DNA from 2 places in the Serratia sp. MMO-28 genome. Region 2 is predicted to be linked to the other one. Evidence: predicted binding sites of a transcription regulator. Region 2 holds the regulator's gene; the other holds the start of a gene.
What was found. The regulator LexA, encoded in region 2, represses DNA repair genes until DNA is damaged. The targets are predictions, from matches to a motif close to TNCTGTATGTACATACAGNA.
Positions count from the first base shown of each region.

Region 1: a site for LexA is predicted at 8,219-8,238, ahead of umuD (translesion error-prone DNA polymerase V autoproteolytic subunit). Genes of this name have one in related genera too.

Region 1 covers NZ_JBBCVB010000012.1:104,851-116,972, reverse strand. The annotation lists gene WG891_RS12775 (sugar ABC transporter ATP-binding protein) at 1-1,124, opposite strand, end outside; gene WG891_RS12770 (sugar ABC transporter substrate-binding protein) at 1,213-2,142, opposite strand; gene WG891_RS12765 (class I fructose-bisphosphate aldolase) at 2,643-3,485, shown strand; gene tolA (cell envelope integrity protein TolA) at 3,580-3,960, opposite strand; gene WG891_RS12755 (hypothetical protein) at 4,620-5,003, opposite strand; gene lysC (Rz1-like lysis system protein LysC) at 5,243-5,464, opposite strand; gene WG891_RS12750 (DUF2570 family protein) at 5,439-5,762, opposite strand; gene WG891_RS12745 (M15 family metallopeptidase) at 5,759-6,151, opposite strand; gene umuC (translesion error-prone DNA polymerase V subunit UmuC) at 6,516-7,784, opposite strand; gene umuD (translesion error-prone DNA polymerase V autoproteolytic subunit) at 7,784-8,206, opposite strand; gene WG891_RS12730 (NmrA family NAD(P)-binding protein) at 8,497-9,354, opposite strand; gene WG891_RS12725 (winged helix-turn-helix transcriptional regulator) at 9,460-9,840, shown strand; gene WG891_RS12720 (YebY family protein) at 10,255-10,596, opposite strand; gene copD (copper homeostasis membrane protein CopD) at 10,665-11,546, opposite strand; gene yobA (CopC domain-containing protein YobA) at 11,550-11,933, opposite strand.
Region 2 covers NZ_JBBCVB010000028.1:28,582-40,703, reverse strand. The annotation lists gene malK (maltose/maltodextrin ABC transporter ATP-binding protein MalK) at 1-257, shown strand, start outside; gene WG891_RS21335 (maltoporin) at 420-1,721, shown strand; gene malM (maltose operon protein MalM) at 1,844-2,764, shown strand; gene ubiC (chorismate lyase) at 3,085-3,606, shown strand; gene ubiA (4-hydroxybenzoate octaprenyltransferase) at 3,622-4,488, shown strand; gene plsB (glycerol-3-phosphate 1-O-acyltransferase PlsB) at 4,553-7,018, opposite strand; gene WG891_RS21310 (diacylglycerol kinase) at 7,218-7,586, shown strand; gene lexA (transcriptional repressor LexA) at 7,708-8,316, shown strand; gene dinF (MATE family efflux transporter DinF) at 8,544-9,890, shown strand; gene zur (zinc uptake transcriptional repressor Zur) at 9,934-10,443, opposite strand; gene WG891_RS21290 (sugar O-acetyltransferase) at 10,688-11,260, shown strand; gene WG891_RS21285 (anti-sigma factor family protein) at 11,266-12,021, opposite strand; gene WG891_RS21280 (sigma-70 family RNA polymerase sigma factor) at 12,018-12,122, opposite strand, start outside.

The DNA of each region.
Region 1 (12,122 bases), on a different contig from region 2:
TCTTGCGCCATTTGCACGTGGCTGACGAAACCGTTTTTGCCGATATATTCGGAGAGATTGACAATACTCATGTTCTCCACCACCGACAGCACCAGAAACAGCCCGGACTTTTTGCGATCTTCCGTCAGAAAAGCCAACCCCTGCTCGATGGCTTTTGACGGTGAATCTATTTTCACCGGCTGGCCTTCAATCAGGATCCTGCCCCCCTCGGCAGGATGCATGCCAAACAGGCTCTCCATCACTTCGCTGCGGCCCGCGCCCACCAGCCCGGCCACACCGAGGATCTCACCGCGTTTGAGGCTAAAAGAGATATCCTGGAACCAGCCTGCACGGCGTAAACCTTCAACCCGCAGCACCTCTTCACCGATGTTGTTATTGAACTTGGGGAACATCTGGGTTAATTCGCGCCCCACCATCATGGTGATCAGCGATTGTTTGGTCAGGTTTTCAGTTTTATCGCTGGCGATAAAGGTGCCATCACGGAAGATGCTCACTTCATCAGTAATCGCAAAGATTTCATCCATCTTGTGGCTGATATAAATAATCCCTTTCCCTTGCTCACGCAGCTCGCGAATAATCGCAAACAGGTGGACGACTTCCCCTTCGGTTAATGCCGAGGTGGGTTCATCCATAATCAATACGTCGGCGTTATAGGACACCGCCTTGGCAATTTCCACCATCTGTTGGCTGGCGATACTTAAATCCCCCACCAGCGTTTCCGGTGCTAATTTAATATTGAGCCGCAGCAGTAATTCGCGGGTTTTCTGGTTGAGTTCGCCGTGGTTCACAAAACCCAATCTGGCTGGTTCGCGCCCCAGCCAGATATTTTCGGCTACCGTCATATGTGGCACCAGATTCAGTTCCTGGTGAATCATCGAAATCCCAGAATGCAGGGCGTCGAGCGTATCGCTGAACGCCATGGGCTGGCCTTTGATTTTGATTGTGCCTGCGTCAGGGCGATAAATACCGATCAGACATTTCATCAGCGTCGATTTACCGGCACCGTTTTCGCCCATTAACGCATGCACGCTGCCCGGTTTGATTTTAATAGAGACGTTATCCAACGCTTTGACACCGGGAAATTGCTTGCTGATGCCTTCAGCCTCAAGCACATAGGGATGCATATCGCTCACCTCCGCCTTTATACCCAACACATCCGTACCTGATTGATCGCGGCAATCAGGCACGAAGGGAAAGTTCAGGAGCTAACCTTTACTTGTTGTTTTTACCAGCAAATTGCTGATAGTTAGCTTCGGTGATCAGTTGATAAGGGATCATCACGCTGCTATCGACCTTTTCACCTTTCACCAGTTGAATGGCAGTCTGGACCGCGCCCTCCCCCTGGCCTTTGGCGTCCTGGAAGATGCTGAGGCTGAGATCGCCTTTCTTGATAAACTCCAGCGCATCCGGTGTGCCATCAATCCCGGCAACCAGTACGCCGCTTTTTTTCGCCTGTTTCAGCGCCAGAATTGCCCCAATCGCCATTTCGTCGTTATTGGAAGCAATGGCATCAATCTGCTGCCCGGAAAGGATCCAATCGGTGGTGACATCCACCGCTTCTTTACGGAAAAACTTGGCCGTCTGTTTATCGACGATATGAATACCTGGATATTGGGCAGCCACTTCCTCAACGCCGCGAGTCCGATCGCGAGTCGCTTCGCTGGACAGCTCACCCAGCAGGATCATGACGTTGCCTTTACCCTTCATCAGCTTGGCCAGTTCTTCCATCTGCAGTTTGCCGGCCAGCTTGGAATCGGACCCGACATAGGCCATGCCGGCAGGCAGCGTGGCTTCAGGGCGACGGTTGACAAATACCAGCGGGATTTTGGCGTTTTCTGCCAGTTTAATCATCGGTTTCACCCCTTGGGTATCCACCGGGTTCAGGATAATGGCATCCACCCCCTGGCTGACAAAGTTCTCCACCTGCTGGATCTGTTGAGCAATGTCCCCTTTGGCATCTTCAAACTGGCCGCTGACACCGCCGGTTTCTTTCATTTTGCTTTGCATTGCCTGGCGCAAAATGGTGAGGAAGTTGTCATCAAAATGCGCCATCGATACGCCGATTTTGATGTCTTTGGCAAACACGCTGATTGGCAACATACACAACAGCACCGAGGTGACGATCAATTTCTTCAGCTTCATGTTCTTTACCCTTTTATCGTTAGAATGAAGAGGCCGGTTGACTCGACAGCCAATGAAAAATATTTTTTACATTCAAACAGCAATTTTCCTGTAACGATCTCCTTTATGCGGTGGTTCACTGCCTTTACTGCCCTAATCACACGGGATTAAAACGTTTCGGTGACACCTTTAAACAGATTAAAAACAATGCATTAATATACACCTTCTGATGCTGCCTTCGTTCCACACCCTAAAATCAAACATTTATTTCATAATTTAGATTATTGAAATTTTTTAACCCAAACAAGCGAAACATGCGTTTTGGAATGAATGGGTAACAAAAATATGACACGGATCTAACAAATGGCGTCTAAGCGCACCCAGCTACCAGCGATAGCTCGGCAGGCAAGCCTGTTTTTTGGCTTAAATGTGCGAACAGCAACGCAATTTATGCATTCCACCTGTCGTAATCTCCCCCGCTCGGCAATACTGAAATAACCACAGCGTCAGGAGGTATTGGCATGCAATTGAGCAGTAAAGTACGGATGAACCGCCTGTTTAATCAGGGAAAATGCCTTGATGTCGCGATCGATCACGGCATCGCTAACGAGCCTGATTTCTTGATTGGGCTGGAAAATATTGAGCTGGTTATGCACAGCCTGATTGCGGCACAGCCGGATGCTATTCAGGTCAACTATGGCCAGGCTGACCTGCTGCAAAACACACCGCTGCGCAATAAACCGGCTCTGGTGATGCGCACCGACGTTGGTAACGCCTATAACGCCGCTCGCCACCGCGAAATGTGGGCGGTGCTGCACAACCCGGAAGCCCCTATTCTGGCGGCATTGCAGATGGACGCCGCCGCCGTGGTGGTGAATCTGTACATGATTCCTGACGAGCCCGGCATTTTCCGCCAGTGTGTAGAGAATATCGGCCGCCTGCGCCACGCCTGCGAACGCTACGCCATGCCGCTGATGATTGAACCGCTGGTGATGGCCCCGGCGGGATTGGGGGCTGCCTACGGTTCACTGGGGGATGTCGAGAAAATGGTGCCATTGGTCAGGCTGGCACGGGAGTTGGGGGCGGATATCATTAAAGCCGATCCCACCGACCGGGTGCAGGACTTCCACCGCATTGTAGAGGCGGCGCGCTGCCCGACGCTGGTGCGCGGCGGTGGTAAAGGGGAATTGAGCACAGTGCTGGAAAAATCCGCCGCCTTGATGGCTCAAGGCGCCAGTGGGATGGTGTATGGCCGCAACGTGTATCAGCACAGCAATCCGTCACGGGTGGTCAGCGCGCTGATGGCGATCGTCCACAAAGGTGCCAGCGGTGAGCAGGCATTGGAGATTTATCATCAAGGTTGATTTTGCTGCTACGCCCGATAACGATCACGAATCAATATCGGGCAAAATGCTGATGCTCCAGGCAAGGGGGCGTTCTATTAAGCATTAAACTGAATTATTTCGGTTTGAATGATATTACGAGGCGTTGGAAATGTTTATAGACCTCATCATCCGGCGGTGCCGGGATTTCAGCGTTCTTTATTGCCTTGATACCGGCTTCGCAAAGTGGCTGATAGCCTTCTATCGCACTTATGTTAATCACGGTGCCATTTCGATCCATCGAGAATGAAACATCACATTCTTTTCCCTCGAAACTCTTTAAGCGGTACAATTTTCGCTCAATAGCCTCAGTGAGATCACGGATGTAAACCTGCAATCTCTCGGCCAAGAGAGCGGACTCTTTTGCTGCTGGGGGCAACTGTTTTTTTCTGGTGTTAGTGCTGCAGGCAGAAACCAACATCATGCTTATGCAGCAAATAAATATAAGCTTTTTCATAATAAAGAATCCCTTTTCAAAGCGGCCCTATCAATGCGTTTTGAGCGATAACCGGAAAATATGCTCTTACAGCTTCTTAACGCTGTTACGTAATGATTAATTGTAAACCATCACGGCGCTTGTTTTTTCATTATCGCAACAATCACGCCTTCACGTTCTGGCTCAAATCAGTTTCTCAGGCTGATTGGTAACTCACTCTTCAGCCTTTCAATAACTGACTCATTCGTAGCTATAATGGTGATGGCCGTTGATTCCCGTGCAATCTTAATCAGCTGAATGGCAAGTGCCTTAATTGCATCATAATTAAGAACCTCCTTACCCTTTTGATCTACCGTAGCATAATAACTGGTCGTAACATCCCTGACAGTATTTGCAGGAAATAAGTGATATCACTGTGACAGTGCTTACACTTAAGCGCAAGGCAGCATAACCCGGCCAAAGGCGTCGCCCTTCACCCAACGGGTTAGCCTTAGCTGACAAGCATTACACTTTACCCCCTCTTTTTTCGAACACATTCAGCATGCAGGACATTTTCTAAACGTGAATGCTTCGTCTAAGTAAACGGGATACTTACGGTAGCGAACAATGCCGCTCAGGCAACAAAAAGCCCATATCAGTGGGCTTAAATAGAGTGATTTAACCAGCAGGAGCGATAACCTTTAATCAGCCCATCCGGTCTTGGTTTCGAGAGGTGACTCTGACATGGTGTACTTCTCAACCACATCACCATTAAAAATAATGGCAAGATCTTTTTGGGTGCCCTTCATCCCGTTATGGAATAAACCATAGAATGGAATGTATGACTCCCCAGTGACTGTCGCTTCGACATATTCATATTTCCAGATTTCATTTTTTTTATCGGTAAAACTAACGTTATCCGGAGAACCCAGTATTCCTTTGATTTCAGCCTTGGTTGTCACACCTTCTTTAATCTTACTTTTTATGCTCGTTTGGGTTTCTTTATGCAGGTTTTCGTTGCCTGCTGAAGATGCGCAACCAGTCAACAGCGATGCCAGCAGTACAACGGCAAAAATCTTTTTCATTTCATCCCTTCCCTTAGACAAGTAACAACTCACTACATGGTAGCAGAGCGAGGAAACAGGACAATGACCATTAACGCTCTTTTCCAACAATGCTAAGTTTTACCTTGTTGGCACCGGGGTGCAGATACTTATGTGAGAAAGGTCGCGAGCATTCAGATGCTGATAGCCTGATTAGCTTCAGTTCGCTCTAGACATGAAGCAGCATTATCGATGGCGCTTATTGAGTGCCATCTGTAATGTTACTTTCCCGCGTTATCCTGCTGCCACTTAATCAGCCCATAAATACGTGAGGCGCATATATCAAGTTCATTCTGATTCACCTGTAGCGCCATTATCGCATCACCAAACGTTTCCCCAGTAAATGGCGTTTGTTCACATTGCCGGAGCAGTGCCGCGGGTGGATACACGTAGATCAGCTGCGGGGCTGGCTGCGGCTTATCTGCGCAAGATACGGCGAACATCATCAGGCAACCGCTGATTGCTGCAGCCGTTATTCTCCAGCGCCTTGCGTAGCTTTTCGTTATCAGCATCGGCTTTTGCCCTCTTCTGTTGTTCAATCTTCAACTGTTCCTCAGTAGCACGGCGGTCAGCACTGGCGGCATCTTTCAGCGCAATGATGGTCCCGTCACGGCTTTCTACTGCAGCCACCAGCGATTTGTTTTCCAGCCGGGCATTATCCAAATCGCCTGACAGCGAAGACGCATACCAACCGAGGCAGATGGCCACCAGCAGCAGGCTGATTAATCCGTATTTACTCATGCTGGCATTTCCACGTGAGGCGCATCTAAAAACTTGGCTGGGGTGTCACGTGGGTTATCCGTCCAGGTAATACCGAATCGCAGTGGAACACCCAGCTCTTTGCCAGCCTGGTGCATGGCATCAAGCACCGGTAGCCAGCATTTATAATTGTTCCAATCAGCGCCAACCGGCAGCAGATCTAGCGCATGCCCGGTAAGATGGCGGCTGGCCATCGTCTTACTTGCGCCTGCGGCGACCAACGCTTGCTGCCGCGCTGTGGTGCGCCTACCTTCGATCACTGTAAAATCGACAGTTGAAAGCTCAAGCGCCCGGCGTACCACTTTGATCAACTCGGGGTTTACGCCAACGAGGTTACCCTCGCTGCGTTGACCGAATCTGAAATTAGGCATTGCTACCTCTCCTTACCTTAAGTTGTCTCGCACATGCAGCACCGGAAAAAGCACCTGGTACGACATCTGCTTTGACTTTGAAGCCAAAAAAACACTGTTTGAATAAACAGTATTTCAAGCAGGAGGGGAGATAGATACCAGAAACCGTTTGGCAGCCAATGACACAACACGCATTAGCTCAGCCCAGAATTGCGGAAGTCTTCTACTCTGATGTAACTCACAAATTTTTTCTGACCTGTTACGAAGAAAACGTTCCTCTAGACGTGATCGAAAACCTCATTTCGGAAGCAAGAAAATTCCACCCACCAAAAACAATGGAATAATAGTCGGTTGGTTATCTTTTGTTTCAGCGTGATGACTCCGCTCAATACACCCTTGCATGAGGCAAATCACTGATCCTCGTCGTGTAGGCGGGAGACAGCATTTCACGCTTCATTTTCCATACCTGCTCGGTCCCCTGCCCGGCAAACCAGATTTTGCCACGGCCTGACTTGTTGATACGGTCTAACACCGCCATCAGCCGTTCGCTATTAGGCTGGGGTTGGTATTCATCGAACAGCCCCAACTGCGCCACGCCGTGGCTGAAAAAGTCTTGCAGCATCACGCCCCCTTTTTGATATCGATGACCGGGTTGCCAAATAGCATCAAGGCAACGTAAAGCGGCGGTGATAATGTCACGCGTATCCTGCGTGGGCGTGTACAACTGCATGCTGGCCGAATTGCCGTAGTAAGGCTCGTGAGGGGAAAACGGGCTGGTCTTAATCCAGGCGCTCACGTGCCGACAATACTGGCGTTCATCCCGCAATTTCTCCGCCGCACGCGTTGCGTACATGCAAATCGCCTGGTGCATGTGCTCGTACTCCGTGATGCGATCGCCAAAAGAACGGGAACAGATGATCTGCTGCTTGGTTGCCGCAAATTCCTCAAGGGCAAAACAGGGTTCGCCGCGCAACTCTCTCACCGTTCGCTCGATCACCACGCTGAAATTCCGCCGGATCATCGCCGTACTGGCATCAGCCAACTGCAGCGCCGTTTCGATGCCCATCACCTTCAGCTTTTTCGATATCCGCCGGCCGATACCCCAGACCTCTTCCACAGGCACCAACGCCATCAGCCTACGCTGCCGCGCCAGATTCAAGAGATCGACAACACCACCGGTTTTATCCCACTTTTTGGCCGCATAATTGGCCAGCTTTGCCAGCGTCTTGGTCTGTGCAATGCCAACGCCCACCGTCAGCCCAGTATCCCGCAGAACCCGCGCACGGATCTGCCGCCCAAAGGCTTCAAGCTCGATACAATTGCGCACGCCGGTGAGATCGAGAAAACTTTCGTCAATCGAATAGATCTCAATGCGCGGCACCATCTCCTCCAAGATAGCCATCACTCTGGCTGACATATCTGCATATAGCTCGTAATTGCTGCTGAAGGCAACGCCACCAGCACGCTCAAATTGTTCCTTGATCTTGAAATACGGGCCGCCCATTTCAAGCCCCAGAAATTTCGCCTCTTTGTTGCGCGCCACCACACAGCCATCATTATTCGACAGCACCACCACCGGCCGCCCGCGTAAATCTGGCCGCCACAGTGTTTCGCAGCTGACATAGAAGCTGTTCACATCAACCAGGGCATACACTATTTCAGCCTCGTGATGGTCGATACCACGACCCCGACGATTTCCATTCCATCACCACCGTCATAAAGCGGTATAGGCTGGTAGTTGGGGTTCATCGGCTCGAGCTGGGCAACTGGCCGCAAGCATAGCCGCTTGACGGTGAATTCTCCGCCGATGCTGGCAATCACGATGTCACCGTGTTCGGCGGTGATACTGCGATCGACCACCAGCATAGAACCATCCGTGATACCGGCCTCAAGCATGCTTTCGCCAGACGCCAGCAGGAAGTAAGTGGCGTTGGGGTGGCTGATGCAATACTCGTTCAGATCGATGCGCTTGTGTATGTAGTCCTGTGCCGGTGAGGGAAAGCCAGCAGGTACCTTGTCAGAGAAAAGTGGAATGTTGAATTTTAACGGGGTTGATGTTGGAAATGAGATTTTCATGCTGTGACTCTATACTGTTTTTATATACAGTATAGATATGTGGAATGGCAGGGAAAAGACGAATTTACTCAGTGAATGGTATGAGGCTGATCGATAAGGAAAGAAAGTTTCTGACCGCTGCCCCTCCCGATGTTTAACCCTAAACAAACATCACGAAGCCGGTACGGGGCAGCCTTAACTGTTATGTAGTGGCGGTTTGGGGAATTTCAACTGCCGGTATCGCTATTTGTGTGTCCGATATAATTGCAGGTAATGTGAGTTCACAAAATTGCAAACGAGAGTCACAGCCGTTAGCTCAGTGTTTCATCAAGCCACCTCTCAACATTTCGCGGAATGATGTTTAACCGTTGTTGTGCGCTCATAGCAGGAAAAATAGTATTGCCTGAAGTTTGCCACAGAGCCTGATATAGCCCTACCACAGCGTTAGCGGCAGGTCCGATCAGCGGCTCAACTAATTTGCCAAAATCTTGCGGTTTCATACTCTCGAATATGACATCACGACCAAGATACTTAGCCATGCCAGCCGCCAGATCAGGCCCCAATATTCCAGGCAACTGCCCAACACCAACAACACCTGTTATTTCAGGCTCATTCAATAAACGCTCAGCAACTTCCGCCACATCAAGATGTGAACTCCAAGACACAGGGAAATCGTCCCGAAGTGGATAATACAGTACCCCTTCGGATTGCACCGGATCGAAGACCATAGGTAGCAGCAGGTTTTCCAGATACAAACGGGGGGCGACTACAGCGGTAGAGATCCCTGTTTTCTGCACACCATCGATCAGGATATTAATTGCCGAATTATCGGCTGCTTGCAGCAGTGATCCAGGTTCGTCGATGATGGCGCCACTGGTAGAAATAACGACACGCTTTGGTCTGGCTAATTTGACGGCCTGGACGATATTGTGTGCATAAGTAACACGGTCTGCTTCAGAGGCTAGTGGTAAGTGAATAAACACCCCCTCCGCTTCACGGTAGGCCATAGCCAAGGATTCAACAGAAGCATTATCAATTTGTACTGTCGGCACTCCAGACAGTCTGTCGATATGTCGTACTGCAGCAATCGCCGGTTTGCCTGACTGACAAAGGCGTTTGAACAATGGAGCCCCTTGAGCTCCCGTTGCACCATGAACAATGTAGGCCATAAAAGTCATCCTGAGTTAAATGAAATAGGGTCAAGTGATATACTGAAATTCCATTGTTGCATATACTGCACCAGTTACATCAACTGCACTAATAGGGAATTTTTCATGTCTCGCTCTGAATTTCCAAGTTGTGGCGTAGCCAGATTTCTAATTCTTTTAGATGGCCCATGGGCTACGTTGATCATACGTGAGCTATTACATGGCCCACGACGCTTTACCGAATTGCGTAAAGCTTTACCTGGTATAAGCGCACACACGCTTACCCACCGACTTAGGCAGTTCGAGAATCATGGTTTGCTCACGCGTTCTGCCTTTGCTGAAACACCACCACGCGTTGTGTACGACTTGACTCCATTTGGGCAAAGCTTACGCGAGGTATTAGAAGCCATGCAGCGATGGGGGGATGCTTTACCTGAAGAGGTGATTGTTGCGGTAACTTCTGCGGGCATGCTGTGTGATGCAGTCATGAGCAAACAGCAGACTTAATGATCGAATATACAGGCTCAAAACAACCTTACAATTTGCAATGAAGTTGTTGGGGCATAAATCGGTGAAAATGACGGACAAGTATCTCGATACGAGGGGGAATAAGTACGTGATGCTATAAAAGACCGGATATCAAAATTCGGATAGGCGATAAATCTCCCTTATAAATCAATAAAATAAAAAAAGACCGAATACGATTCCTATATTCGGTCTAGGGAAATGGCTCTTGGGAGAGAGCCGTGCGCTAAAAGTTGGCATTTATGCAGGGCTTACTCAGCCATGCACTTTAAGAATAGCTTAAGGTGCTAGTTTTGCCAGCCAGCCACACGGCAAGTGATAATTTCACAAAGAAATTAATTAGAGATAATCCCACTTCCCCGTCAACCTTTTCATAACCTATTGGTGGACAAGCGCTTACTCAGCACAAAGTTTTTCCGCTCTTGTACGAAAAACTTCAACGCTCATTTTCTTGCCTGGATTATTGGCATCATCCAGCAGAATCACATCCAGAGGCTGAGCTCGCTGTTGCCCCGCTTTCACCTGCGCCTGTGCGGCATCGTTCAGTGGATACTGCATTAACGTACTGTTGTTGAGCACAAACAGCGCATTACCCTTGCGGCATTGCAGCGTCACTTCCTCTTTGGTGAACGCCCACTGTTTGCCGTATTCCAGTTTAGTGACGTTAATCAGTTTATCTGCCGCCAATGCGCTGGTTGCCGTCGCCAGCAGTGCGATACCAAGAATTACAGATTTCATGAGATGGCCTTAAGGTTGCAATTTAATTCGATTTTCCCGCAACTAAGGGGCTGCGGCAAGCCGCAATGTCACACGGGTGCGTAGGTTGCAAAAACACTGACCAGTAACAAAACGGCCCCCCCCAACACCACTTCGCACCAGCAGGCCAAGATCAGCCCGCGTTGTGCCAATGTGGGCACGCTCCCCATCGCAGGCACAATAGCGTAACGGTTGGCCAGCGCGGCCAATACCATCAGCGCCACCAACGCGATTTTAAGCACCAGCAAACGCTGATAAGGGGAGTCGATATTCAACGGCCAATGCCCAAGAATAATCAGGCTGTTAATCACGCCGGTGAGGATCACCACCGCGACCGCAGCATGGCCCCAACGAGAAAAGCGGATCAGCGCCACCAGTGCATCGCTGCGCCACTGCGGCTGAGCCAGATAACGCAGGCAGGCCAGCAGCGGTAGCAAGCAGCCAAACCAATAGCTTGCTGCCAACAGGTGTAACGTATGGTTAAAACGGTGCAAAACGCCCAGCGCACCCGCGTGCATCGCCGCATGGCCGATAAACGCCATGCTGACCAGTAACAGCGCGGAACACCCGGCGAGCACCTCAGCACGATAGGGAACCGGTAGGCGTAGCGCAAGCAAAGCCAACCACGCCACCGCCAAATGCCAGCGCCAGGCCTCACCGAACGTCGTGCCCAGAACCACCCACCAGGTTGCCAACTGCCAGGTATCGGCCCAACCATCCCCCATCAGCCCGGCCTGCACCGCCAGCATCAGCAATGCGGTAAACGCAGAAAGCCAGGTCGATGCCAGCAGTAGCGGGTGTAAATCGCGGGTAATGAGCGGAGAGAAACGCTGAGGTGACAGCAAGGCGGTGAACAGGCTGCTTCCAAACATCAGCATCACCGCCGCAAAGTGCGCAAAGCGACACAGAATAAAAAGAGTCGCCAGAGTCATCGGTTAGTTTACGGTAAAACTGTATTGGCCTTTGGTTTTGTGGCCATCAACGGAAACCACATGCCAACTGACGCTATATTTCCCCGCCGTCAGTTCCGTTTCAATCGGTACGTTAATCTGCGTGCTGTTATTGGGATCCAAGGTCAGCTTGCCGGTTTTCACCACGCTATGGTCAGGGCCGGTAACTTTCACCCCACTGAAGTTCGGCTCAATGCCTTCAGAGAAATTCAGCGTCAGCATTTTCGGCGCGGAATGGGTGGTGGTATCAGCCGCTGGCGTCTGCATTTTAAGATGAGCATGCGCCAGAGCCTGCTGGGAGGAAAGCCCGACAAACAGGACAAAAAGGGTAGAAAGCAGGCGATAGGATGAACGGATTTTAGCGATCACAGAGGTGTCCCTTTTATCATAATGAAGGTGATCAGGGGCAGGCCGTTAACCGGAGCGATGTTTCCGCAACCTTACCCCACCACATGATTGCGCTGCAGGTTGTAGCAACGTATCGCGTTAAATAATAACGATGGTGAATCACCAAGTCGAGCACATCACTGGTATTTTAGTGTTTGGCAGCACGTATCG
Region 2 (12,122 bases):
CTGAACATCTGTTACCGAGTTCCGAATCGCCGGTAACGTTGATGGGCGAAGTGCAGGTGGTGGAGCAATTGGGCAACGAAACCCAGATTCATATTCAAATTCCAGAAATTCGTCAGAACCTGGTGTACCGCCAGAATGACGTAGTGCTGGTAGAAGAAGGTGCAACATTCGCTATCGGGTTGCCGCCTCATCGCTGCCATCTGTTCCGTGAGGACGGTACGGCGTGTCGCAGGCTGCATCAGGAACCGGGCGTTTGATCCCCAAAGTACTTGGAATTGCGGGTAGGCTGCAACTGAGCGAAGCCCGATGAGCTTACTTCAGTAAGTGATTCGGGTGAGTGAAGGCGGCCAACACCCCTGCAAATTCAAGTAAGAAGGGGAAATGCATGCATGCCGACAGGCAACTATAACAGGAGAATAATGATGACTACTCTGCGCAAACTTCCTTTGGCACTGGCTGTCGCCGCGGGAGTTTTATCTACGCAAGCAATGGCAGTGGATTTTCATGGTTACGCGCGTTCTGGTATCGGTTGGACCGGCAGCGGTGGTGCACAACAGTGTTTCCAGACAACGGGTGCACAAAGTAAGTACCGTCTTGGTAACGAATGTGAGACCTATGCTGAGTTGAAGCTGGGGCAGGAACTGTGGAAAGACGGTGATAAGAGCTTCTACCTGGACTCAAACGTTGCTTATAGCGTTGATCAAGCTAATGATTGGGAAGCCACCAATCCAGCCTTCCGTGAAATCAACGTCCAGGGTAAAAACCTGATTGCTGCATTGCCTGGTGCTAATATGTGGGCAGGTAAGCGTTTTTATCAACGTCATGACGTTCACATGATCGACTTCTACTACTGGGATATCTCTGGCCCAGGTGCAGGTCTGGAAAACGTCGATCTGGGCTTTGGTAAGCTGTCGTTTGCCGTGACGCGTAATACCGAAGCAGGTGGTTCTGCTGCCTTTGGTAACAGTACAACCCAGTGGTATATCAATGACAGCGGTCAGATCGCTTCTCGTCAGGTGGATAACCGTGCTGATGTGTACAACGATGTCTATGACGTGCGTTTAGCGGGAATGGAAACCAACCCAGGTGGTACGCTGGAGCTGGGCTTTGATTATGGTAATGCCAGCACCAGAGATGGTGTTGAACTGCAACCCGGTGCGTCGAAAAACGGCGTAATGGCTACGGCAGAACACACTCAGAGCATGCTCGGTGGTTTTAACAAGTTTGTCGTACAGTATGCGACCGACTCTATGACCTCATGGAATACGGGCCACAGCCAGGGTGCCAGCGTCAATAACGACGGCCATATGCTGCGCATTCTGGATCATGGTGCGGTGAAGTTGGCTGACGATTGGGAAATGATGTACGTCGGTATGTACCAGAACATCAATCTGGACAACAACAACGGCACCACCTGGTACACCGTGGGTATCCGCCCGATGTATAAGTGGACTCCAATCATGAGTACCCTGTTTGAAGCCGGTTATGACAACGTTAAGTCGCAAAGAACTGACGAGCGTAACAGACAATATAAACTGACCTTGGCCCAACAGTGGCAGGCTGGCGACAGCATCTGGTCACGCCCGGCACTGCGCGTTTTCGCCACCTATGCCAACTGGCATGAGAAGTGGGGCTATGACAACGGCGCTGCGGTCAATGGCGCTGGACGTGGTGACAACGATGAAGTGACCTTCGGGGCGCAATTCGAAGCCTGGTGGTAAGCAAACCCCGTAGCCGAACGTGAGTTCGGCTGCATTAACTCTGCGTTAATCTGTTTGGCTGACGCGCTCTTCTTGCCAGTTGCGCGTCAGTTTCTTCGCCTCTTGTCGAAAGGGCCATCACAATGAAAAAAAATCTACTCGCTTTTTATCTGTCACTGGCTTGCGCTTCCGCACTCCCGTTGATGGCGCACGCCACGGCGTTTAACGCGCAGGCGGATATCTCGGTTGCCCCGGCGATTTCTCACGAAACGCTGCAAAAGTTGCCTTGGAAACCGGTCGTACCGCCAGCCAGTGAAAGTTTCAAGATCACCGAAGCCAACCCGCAGGTTAGTCAAGGTGATGTTCAGGGTCAGGTAGCGGCATTTACGTTACCTGCAGATCGCGGTTCATTGGAAATCACCCTCAGCAGCCTGGTAAACGATCGCAGTGTGTTTGCACCGAGCGTGCTGGTTCTGGATGAGCAAATGCGACCTGCTGCTTTTTATCCCAGCAGTTATTTCCCTTATGAACGCGCTGGCGTGATGTCTAGCGATCGTTTGGAGGGCACGATGAAGCTGACGCCCGCTCTGGGGCAGAAGCAGATCTATGTGCTGGTGTACACCACCCGCCAGGATTTAGCCACCACGACTCAACTCTTGGATCCGGCCAAAGCCTACGCCATGGGGGTGGGGAATGCGGTTCCCGATATTCCAGACCCGATCGCCCGGCACAGCTCAACGGGTGAACTGCACCTGAAAGTGCGTTCAGAGCAAAATATGGGCAGCGTAATGATTGGCTTGCCGCTGACAAACTCGTCGGCACCTGCGCCAGTGGTGGTGGGTTCAACGGCTCCAGCACCGGCTGCGCCTGTCGCCGCCCCGGCACCTGCCGCTCCAGCAGAGCCGATGCTCAATGACACCGAAGCCTACTTTAATAACGCTATCAAACAGGCGGTGAAGGCGGGTGATATCGATAAGGCCTTAAAACTGATGAATGAGGCCGAAAAACTGGGTTCTACCACAGCAAGAAAAACGTTTATTGGCAGTGTGAAAGGCAAGGGGTAACACCCCATGCTGCCGATGCTGGCTTGATGATTGGTGCGCCTCCAGCGCACCCTTTTTCATCAGGGTCTGCATCATAGCTGCTGTTCAGTTTTATCCCCTTCGCTGTTCAAGTCGGTTTATGACCGACTTGTTGTTTTTGCCATCTGCAAGCAACTCGAATTATTTTGAGCAAATCTACTTTCCACCCGTTAAAAACTCTACTGATTTCACTGCGAATCAACCTGCCGCTTTCGGATTTCTGCGTTACAATGGCCTTCTGTTAACGATTTGTATGGTCAGGAACCGCCGTTTTGGCGTGGTTTCCGATATGGAGTAGAACAATGTCTGGCAATAGGGACTCCATCCTGCCGCCCATTGCGTGGTTGCCTGAAAATTCCCCGCTACCTGCTGCCATTAGCGATTGGCTAATGGAGCTGGGCTCCATGACCCGTCGTTTTGAGCGCTATTGCAACCTAGTGCAGGTGGAGCCCCAGCGCGAATGCTTTGTGACCCGCGCTCAACTGGGCGAAGAAGCCGAACATTTACCCTACAGTGAACGCTATTGGCTGCGTGAGATCCGGCTGCTGGGAGATGGTCAGCCCTGGCTCCTGGGGCGGACGGTGATCCCGCAGGAAACGCTGACCGGCCCGGATCAGGCGCTGGTCGATCTGGGCACTGTGCCGCTGGGCCGCTATCTGTTCAGCAGTAATACGTTAACCCGCGATTATATTAAGGTTGGCCAGCAGGGGGAATTATGGGCTCGGCGTTCCCGTTTGCGCCTGGCGGATAAACCACTGCTGCTGACGGAGCTATTTTTACCTGCCTCGCCATTGTATCTGGTGAAGGGTGTTTCAGCAGAATAAGGGGAGAAGAGGATCTTGGAAGGAAGCGTGACTCAAAGCAAATGGCAGGCCTATAGCCACCTGATGCGCATCGATAAGCCGATTGGCACGCTGCTGTTGCTATGGCCGACGCTGTGGGCATTGTGGCTGGCCGGGCAAGGGATACCGGCTTTGCCCGTATTGCTGGTGTTCGTTCTTGGCGTATTCCTGATGCGTGCAGCAGGCTGTGTGGTCAATGACTATGCCGATCGCGCCTTTGACGGGCACGTGAAACGCACCGCTGGCCGCCCGTTGCCCAGTGGCCGGGTCAGTGAAAGAGAAGCCAAAATTCTGTTTGTCGCGCTGGTGCTGATCTCCTTTGCCCTGGTGCTGACCTTGAATGCCATGACGATCTGGCTGTCGCTGGCGGCACTGGCTCTGGCTTGGGTCTATCCGTTTATGAAGCGCGTCACCAACCTGCCGCAGGTGGTGTTGGGGGCCGCATTCGGCTGGTCGATCCCGATGGCCTATGCCGCCGTCAGTGAGTCGCTGCCGCTGAGTTGCTGGTTACTGTTCCTGGCGAATATCTGCTGGACGGTGGCTTACGATACGCTCTATGCCATGGTGGATCGTGATGATGATGTGAAGATCGGTATTAAGTCCACCGCCGTGCTGTTTGGCCGCCATGACAAGCTGATTGTCGGGGTACTGCAGTTTGCCACGCTGTTGCTGATGCTGTGGGTCGGTTATCTTATGCAGCTTGGCGGTGCCTATTATTGGTCGCTGCTGCTGGCTGGTGCGCTGTTTATCCATCAGCAGAAGCAGATTGCCAGCCGCGAGCGCGATGCCTGCTTCAGTGCTTTCCTGAATAACAACTACGTTGGTTTAGTGCTGTTTATCGGCATTGCGCTGAGCTATCTCTGATGGCCTTACGGCCAATATGAAAAAGGCACCCGATTTGGGTGCCTTAGTGGGTTGAAGTCCGTGGTTACTCGCCTTCTCTTTCCACGTCTGCCGTTTCCGGCACGTCGTCAGTCTCTTCCGGCGTGCTGACGCTTTCTATCGTCAGCTTGATTTCTGGCGTGATCAGATCGCTCAACATGGTGTAAACCTCCATGGTGTGCTCGCGGATCGCGTCGCCAATATCGTTGATATAGCCTTCTTCCCGCAGCGTCGCCACCAGGGTAGAGAACACCGCCTTGTCGAAGAATTCCGGCGCGTTGATGCCGTGCAGCACCGACAGGCGCTGAGCCATGATGCGGCTCTCTTTCTCCAGAGCCCCGCGGTTGATGCTCGGGTTGGCACTGAGGATCGACATGGTAATGGCATAGCGCTGCAGGGTTTCACGGACACCGGCCGCCAGTAGTTGCAGCGGGCGGATACGCGCCGGGTTCAGCACCAGTTCGTCACCTTTGCTGCCAATCAACTGCTGGCGCGTCAGTTCGTCAATCAGCGGCTGCAGCACGTCCGGTAGCTGTTCTTTTTCATAGCGCAGGAACAGTTCGGCTTTCAGCATGGGGTAAATCAGGCTGACCTGGCGCAGCAACTCGCTGCGTGACACGTGACGGTGATGCATCACGATGGTGGCAATCAGCGAAGGCAATACCAGCATGTGATGGATGTTGTTGCGGTAATAGGTCATCAACACCGCCTGCTCACGCGGCAGGATGATGATGTCACCGATGCTGTCCTTCTCCACCTCGAACTTGTTCATGTTCAACGCGTGATCCAGCAACTGCTCCGGCGTTTGTATTGGCACGGTGGAATCTGGTGAGTAAGGCACATTGCGCATCAACTGCAGGTAGCAATCCAACTGCTCAATCAACTGTTCCCGGGTCAGCGAGCGCTGGCGCGAGGCCAATAACGCGGTAACACACAGGTTCATGGCGTTGGCCGCCGCCGCATTGTTGATACGCACCATGATCCGGGATGCCAGATCGTTGACGGCTGGCGTCAGCCAAGTTGGGCGCTGCGCTTCGATCGGATCGATAGATTCACGCCACTGCGGCACATGGTGATTGAGGTAAGAGGTCAATGACAGCGGTTCGCCAAAATTGACGTAGCCCTGGCCGAGGTTGCGCAGTTTGCGCAGGCCGCGCAGCATCTGCAACAGGCTCTCTTTCTCTTTGGTCGCCCCACGCAGCTCTTTGGCGTAGGTCCCGACTTCCATGACATGCTCATAACCGATGTACACTGGCACCAGAGTGATCGGGCGAGCGCCCCCACGTAGCATGGCCTGGATGGTCATCGACAGGGTGCCGGTTTTGGGTTCCAGCAAGCGCCCGGTGCGCGAACGGCCGCCCTCCACAAAGTATTCCACCGAATAGCCACGGGTGAAGAGCTCGCCGAGATATTCACGGAACACGGTGGAGTAGAGCTTGTTGCCCTTGAAGGTACGGCGGATAAAGAACGCCCCCAGACGGCGGAAGATCGGTCCGGCTGGCCAGAAGTTGAGGTTGATGCCTGCAGCGATATGCGGCGGCACCAGCCCCTGATGGTAGAGCACATAAGACAGCAACAGGTAGTCCATGTGGCTGCGGTGGCAGGGTACGTAGACGATCTCGTGGCCGTCCTGTGCCAGTTGGCGCACTCGCTCGGCTTTAGTGACGTTGATGCCTTGATACAGCCGGTTCCAGGTCCAGCTCAGCACGCGATCGGAAAGGCGCACGGCCTCATAGGAGAAATCGGCTGCAATCTCTTCCATCAGGGCGATCGCATTTTGCTGGGCTTTCTCGTGAGAGATCTTTTTACTGCGCGCTTCGTCTTCGACCGCTTTCTCAATCGCCTTGGAGGCCAGCAATTTGTTGAACAGATCCTGCCGGGCTGGCAGGCTTGGCCCCACGGCGGCCAAACGCTGGCGTGAGAAGTGCATCCGCGCCACGCGAGCCAGCTTTTGCGCGATGGTTTTATCGGTACCGTGCTCGGTGGCCATCCGCCGCAGGGAAACGGTATTGGAGAAGCGGACAAAACTGTCACGCCCTAACCACAGGATGGCGAAGAATTTCTGTACGCCGTTTAGCAGGCGCAGATGCGGTGTTCCATGCCCTTCACGCCCGGGTGAGCGGCCAAACATCACCGATACCGGGAGCATCTGAATGTCGAGATCCGGGTTGCTGCGGTGCAGATCCAGATAGTCGTGGAACAGTTTTACCGATTCTTCTTTTGGCGTGTAATAGCGGAATACGCGCGGGCCTTCATGAATAAACACGTGGCTTGGCAGAACGGTGCCGTCGATCTCCAGCGAGTTAAGGGGATCGGGCAGATCCTGCGCCAGGCACTGGGTGCGCAAGGTGAGCAAATCTGCCTTGGAATTGTAAGGTAGAACATACAAAATTGGTCGTGAGGGATCCAACCCTAACTCCGTGACCGGATCTGAAGGGATAACCTTGCTTCTTACCAACATTTTCAGTGGTAAATTCAATAATTTATAATATATTTTACGCCAACCTAACATAACAACATAAAGCCTCTTGTTAGCAATGCGCCGCAAGCATACCAGAAACCGGGTAGCAGATCTGTGGCGTTGGGATTTCCCGAGGCGCGGGGACCTCTGGAAACATATAGTTAAATTATACCCTATGGATTGCAAGTTGCCGCTTGGCTGCGGCTTGAAAGACTATGGGTATATTACCTTTGAGAAAGGTGTCTTTTATATGGCAAATAAAGCAACCGGCCTGGCACGTATTATCAAGGCGGCAGGCTATTCATACAAAGGTTTAACTGCGGCCTGGCAGAACGAAGCCGCATTCCGCCAGGAATCAGTCGCGGCCGTGGTGGCCATCATACTGGCGATTTGGCTGGATGTGGGTGCGATAGCGCGCATTTTATTGATCGGTTCGGTCCTGCTGGTGATGATTATCGAACTCCTCAACAGCGCCATTGAGGCCCTCGTCGATCGAGTGGGAACGGATTACCATGAACTCTCGGGCCGGGCAAAAGACATGGGTTCGGCGGCGGTCTCACTGACGATTGTGCTGGCGCTGCTCGTCTGGGGCTCGGTGCTTTGGCAGCATTTCAGTTGAAAAGGGGCATAATGTTGCGAACTGCTTCGCTAATCCCTGATTTTTATTTATTCTTCGGTTCCCAATCCCGGCTTACCTGTATATACTCACAGCAAGACTGTATAAACAAACAGGGGGCGGAATGAAAGCACTAACTACCAGACAGCAAGAGGTCTACGACCTGATTCGCGATCATATTGCGCAAACGGGCATGCCACCAACACGTGCCGAGATCGCCATGCGTCTGGGATTTCGTTCGCCTAATGCTGCAGAAGAGCATTTGAAAGCGCTGGCCCGCAAAGGGGTGATCGAGATTGTCTCCGGTGCTTCGCGCGGTATCCGCTTGCTGATGGAAGATGAAGAAGGGTTACCTCTGATCGGCCGCGTGGCCGCCGGTGAACCTTTGCTGGCCGAGCAACATATTGAAGGGCACTACAAGGTCGATCCCTCCTTGTTCAAGCCTAACGCTGATTTTCTGCTGCGTGTTAACGGCATGTCGATGCGTGATATCGGTATTCTTGACGGCGATCTGCTGGCGGTGCATAAAACCCAGGACGTGCGTAACGGCCAGGTCGTGGTGGCACGTATCGAAGATGAAGTCACGGTCAAACGCCTGAAAAAGCACGGTAACGTGGTTGAGCTGCTGCCGGAAAACAGCGATTTCCAGCCGATCGTGGTCGATCTGCGCCAACAGAATTTCACCATTGAAGGTTTAGCCGTGGGCGTGATCCGCAACGGTGACTGGATCTAAACGTTATTGTTCTGATTGATACTCTATATACCCAAAATAATTCAAGTTGCTTGTAGGCGGCAACTGAATGAATCCCCAGGAGCTTACTCAAGTAAGTGACTGGGGTGAGTGAAGGCAGTCAACACCCAAGCAACTTGAAGTATGAAGGGTATATCTACATCGCTCCAGCTCTGGGGCGATATCTTTTCTAAACGCCCATCACCGCACGGCTACGGGAACATTTCACTATGCGCCTGATCTCTGCTTTTACCAGCGATACCGATAAAGCCTTGTGGCGCCTGGCGTTGCCGATGATCTTCTCCAATATCACCGTTCCCTTGCTTGGCCTGGTGGATACTGCCGTTATCGGCCATCTTGATAGCCCGACCTATCTCGGCGGGGTAGCCGTGGGCTCCATGGCAACCAGTTTCCTGTTCATGATGTTGCTGTTCCTGCGTATGAGCACCACCGGGCTGGCTGCGCAGGCGCTGGGCGCTCAGGATCCGCAACGGCTGGCCAAGGCCTTGATGCAACCGCTGTTGCTGGCGCTGGTGGCCGGATTGGTGATTGTGCTGCTGCGTGAGCCATTGATCACATTGGCGTTGCAGATTGTCGGGGGCGACAAGGCCGTCTTGGCGCAGGCGCGGTTGTTTTTGGAGATCCGCTGGCTGAGTGCACCGGCGGCACTGGCTAACATGGTGCTGCTTGGCTGGTTATTGGGCGTGCAGTATGTGCGGGCCCCGGTGATTTTGCTGATCGTCGGTAACCTGCTGAATATTGTGCTGGATATCTGGCTGGTGATGGGATTGGGCTGGAATGTGCAGGGCGCGGCGGCAGCCACGGCGGTTGCCGAGTATGTCACGCTGGTGCTGGGCCTGTGGCTATCGTGGCGGGTGCTGAGAATACGCGGGATTTCGCTGGCGATGTTGCGTCGGGCCTGGTGCGGTAATCTGCGCCGTTTGCTGGCGCTTAATCGCGACATTATGCTGCGTTCGTTATTACTGCAGCTGTGTTTTGCCTCGTTAACCATTCTTGGTGCGCGTATGGGCAGTGAAGTGGTGGCGGTTAACGCGGTGCTGATGAATCTGCTGACCTTCACCGCTTACGCGCTGGATGGTTTTGCCTATGCTGTCGAGGCGCATTCTGGCCATGCTTATGGCGCACGGGACGATCGCCAACTGCATAACGTATGGCGTGCGGCTTGCAGGCAAGCTTGCCTGGTGGCGCTCGCTTTTGCCGTGGTTTATGGGGTGAGCGGGCAGCAGATTGTGGCGGCCTTAACCTCGCTGCCGGAGCTGCGTGCGCTGGCAAACCAATACCTGCCCTGGCAAGTGGTGCTGCCGTTGGTGGGCGTGTGGTGTTATCTGCTGGACGGCATGTTTATTGGTGCGACTCGTGGGGCAGAAATGCGTAACAGTATGGCAGTGGCCGCCGCCGGTTATGGGCTGACGTTATTCACCTTGCCGATGCTGGGTAATCACGGCTTATGGTTGGCTCTGATGGTGTTTTTGGCCTTGCGTGGAGTGGCATTAGGGTGGATCTGGCACAGCCACCGCCTGCGGGGGACCTGGTTCCCATCAAGCCATAACGTTTGAGAGCGGGGGAACGTGGCACTAGGGGGCAGCATGGTTACCGCACTTATTTCTTCTTGATTGCGATACTGTGGTCATGATCGCAATCGTGCTTATTTTCGCAGGCTTCTACCTCAACGCAGGCCGAACACAGGCCATGGGCTTCAACCACGCTATGGCGCAGCGCAAATCCTGATTCGGTTGCCAGTTTCTGCAGCGTTTCTTCCACACCTTCCGTTGTGCGCTCGGTCACTTGCCCACAGCGATCGCAAATAAACAGCGCAGAGGTGTGCATGGGCTGTTCAAAGTGATGGCATAGCACATAGCTGTTGGCCGATTCGACACGGTGGATAAAACCTTGCTCCAGCAAAAAATCCAACGCTCGGTATACCGTGGGCGGCTTAGCCTGAGGTTCGGCGACGCGCAGCAGATCGAGCAGATCGTAAGCGCTGATGGCACCGGGTTGCTCTGCCATCAGGCGTAACACTTCCAGCCGTTGCGGGGTGAGTCGCACGTTGCGTTGCTGACAGATCTGTTCAGCCTGCGCGAGCAGCTTTTGCTGGTTGGTTGAGTTCATGGCAAATATCCCGGTACGCAAAGAAGCTGATTTTAACATGTTTCAGCAGAATCGCCGAGGGTTGTGCCATTTATCCACATAATGCGGTGCTAATCGACAAGCCTAGGGTTGAAGCGAAGATTTAAAATGAGAAACCGCTCACGATTTCTTGCCGTTCTGTTCGAGCAGGTGCGTACTGGGGTAGGTTTTGGCACGTGGTAGCGGTATAACGCGCAGCTGGAACGCTTTTATCGGGAGCTTTAACATGACAGAAAGAGAAAAATTGCTGCGTGGCGAGATCTATAACAGCCGTGATGAAGAGCTGATTGCCCTGTATCACCGGGCGCGCGGCCTGACCAAACGGCTGGCGGCCCTGGACTCCCATCAGGCTGAAGAGAAGAAAAACCTGTTGCGTGAACTGTTTGCTGCCTGGGGGGATGAAAGCTGGATCGAATTGCCGTTCTGGTGTGACTATGGCCAGCATATCAGCATCGGTAAAAACTGCTTTATCAACGTTAATGCGGTATTTCTCGACTGCAACACCATTACCATTGGTGATAACACGCTGATCGGCCCGAATGTGCAAATCTACACGCCAAGCCATCCGCTTAAGGCCAGCGAGCGCTTTAGCGGTAATCCTGCTTTTCCGTTTAAAACCTCGGCCAAGCCGGTGACGATCGGCAGCAACGTCTGGATCGGCGGGAACGTGGTGATCCTGCCGGGTGTGACCATTGGCGATGGCACCACCATTGGCGCAGGTAGCGTGGTCACCGGAGATATTCCGGCCAACGTATTGGCGCTGGGGCAACCGTGCCGGGTGATCCGCGCACTGGAATAGCGGCTTCAGCTTGCCAACGCTTGCCGCAACTGGGTGGCAAGCGCGTTCATCTGTTGGGGAGGATTATGGCCAATCAGCATAAAGCTATGGCTGTTATCAGACCAGTACACCAGATTCATCCCCATACGCCGTTCACTTTCAACTGCTGCTTCACCAGGTTGCTGAATGATACATAAGGCCAGCGGCCCATATTGCTCATCAAGATAGGTTAGCTGCGCGATGCGCTCGCCGTCGTAAGCCAGTATTCGCGCATTTTTCAGCGTTGCTCCCGTTAATACCAACTGCTGCGGCAGCAAAGTGATACTGAGCTGCTCGCCAGCATGTTGCAGTTGAGCGGCCAGTTCTTGCGGGGAAGGGGGATTACCAGCCAGCGTTTCTGGCGTATACAGCGCCATATACTGTGCCACCAGGCTGCGCCAGTTCTCTTCCGGCTGGTTGAGTTGCAGGAAGAGACGATCGCCTGCTACCCCCAACGCCAGGAAGCCAATGGCTGCTGCCATCAGCCTGCGGCGGGTGATCCTGGGTGGGGCAGGCCGTAAGAGCGTTTGCAGACCCGCCTGTAGCCGTTGCACCGGCGCTTCGTCGAGCAGTGGCTGGAAAGCGGTTTTGAACGGCAGGTTGCTGCCAGCCAGAAAGGCCAGGCGAGCCGCCAGTTCTGGATCTCTGGTGAGGCGTTGCTCCAGATCATGTCGCTGTGAGTGCTCCAGTTGATCATCCAGATAAGCGACCAGCAGTTCGTCAACATCGTGATGAGCGCTCATGATTTTTCTCCTGTCGACCGCGCCGGTATGTCCTGCAAGGCACTGTCGTTCGCCAGCCTCAGGCGGGCGGCAGCCAGGCGGCTCATGATGGTGCCGATCGG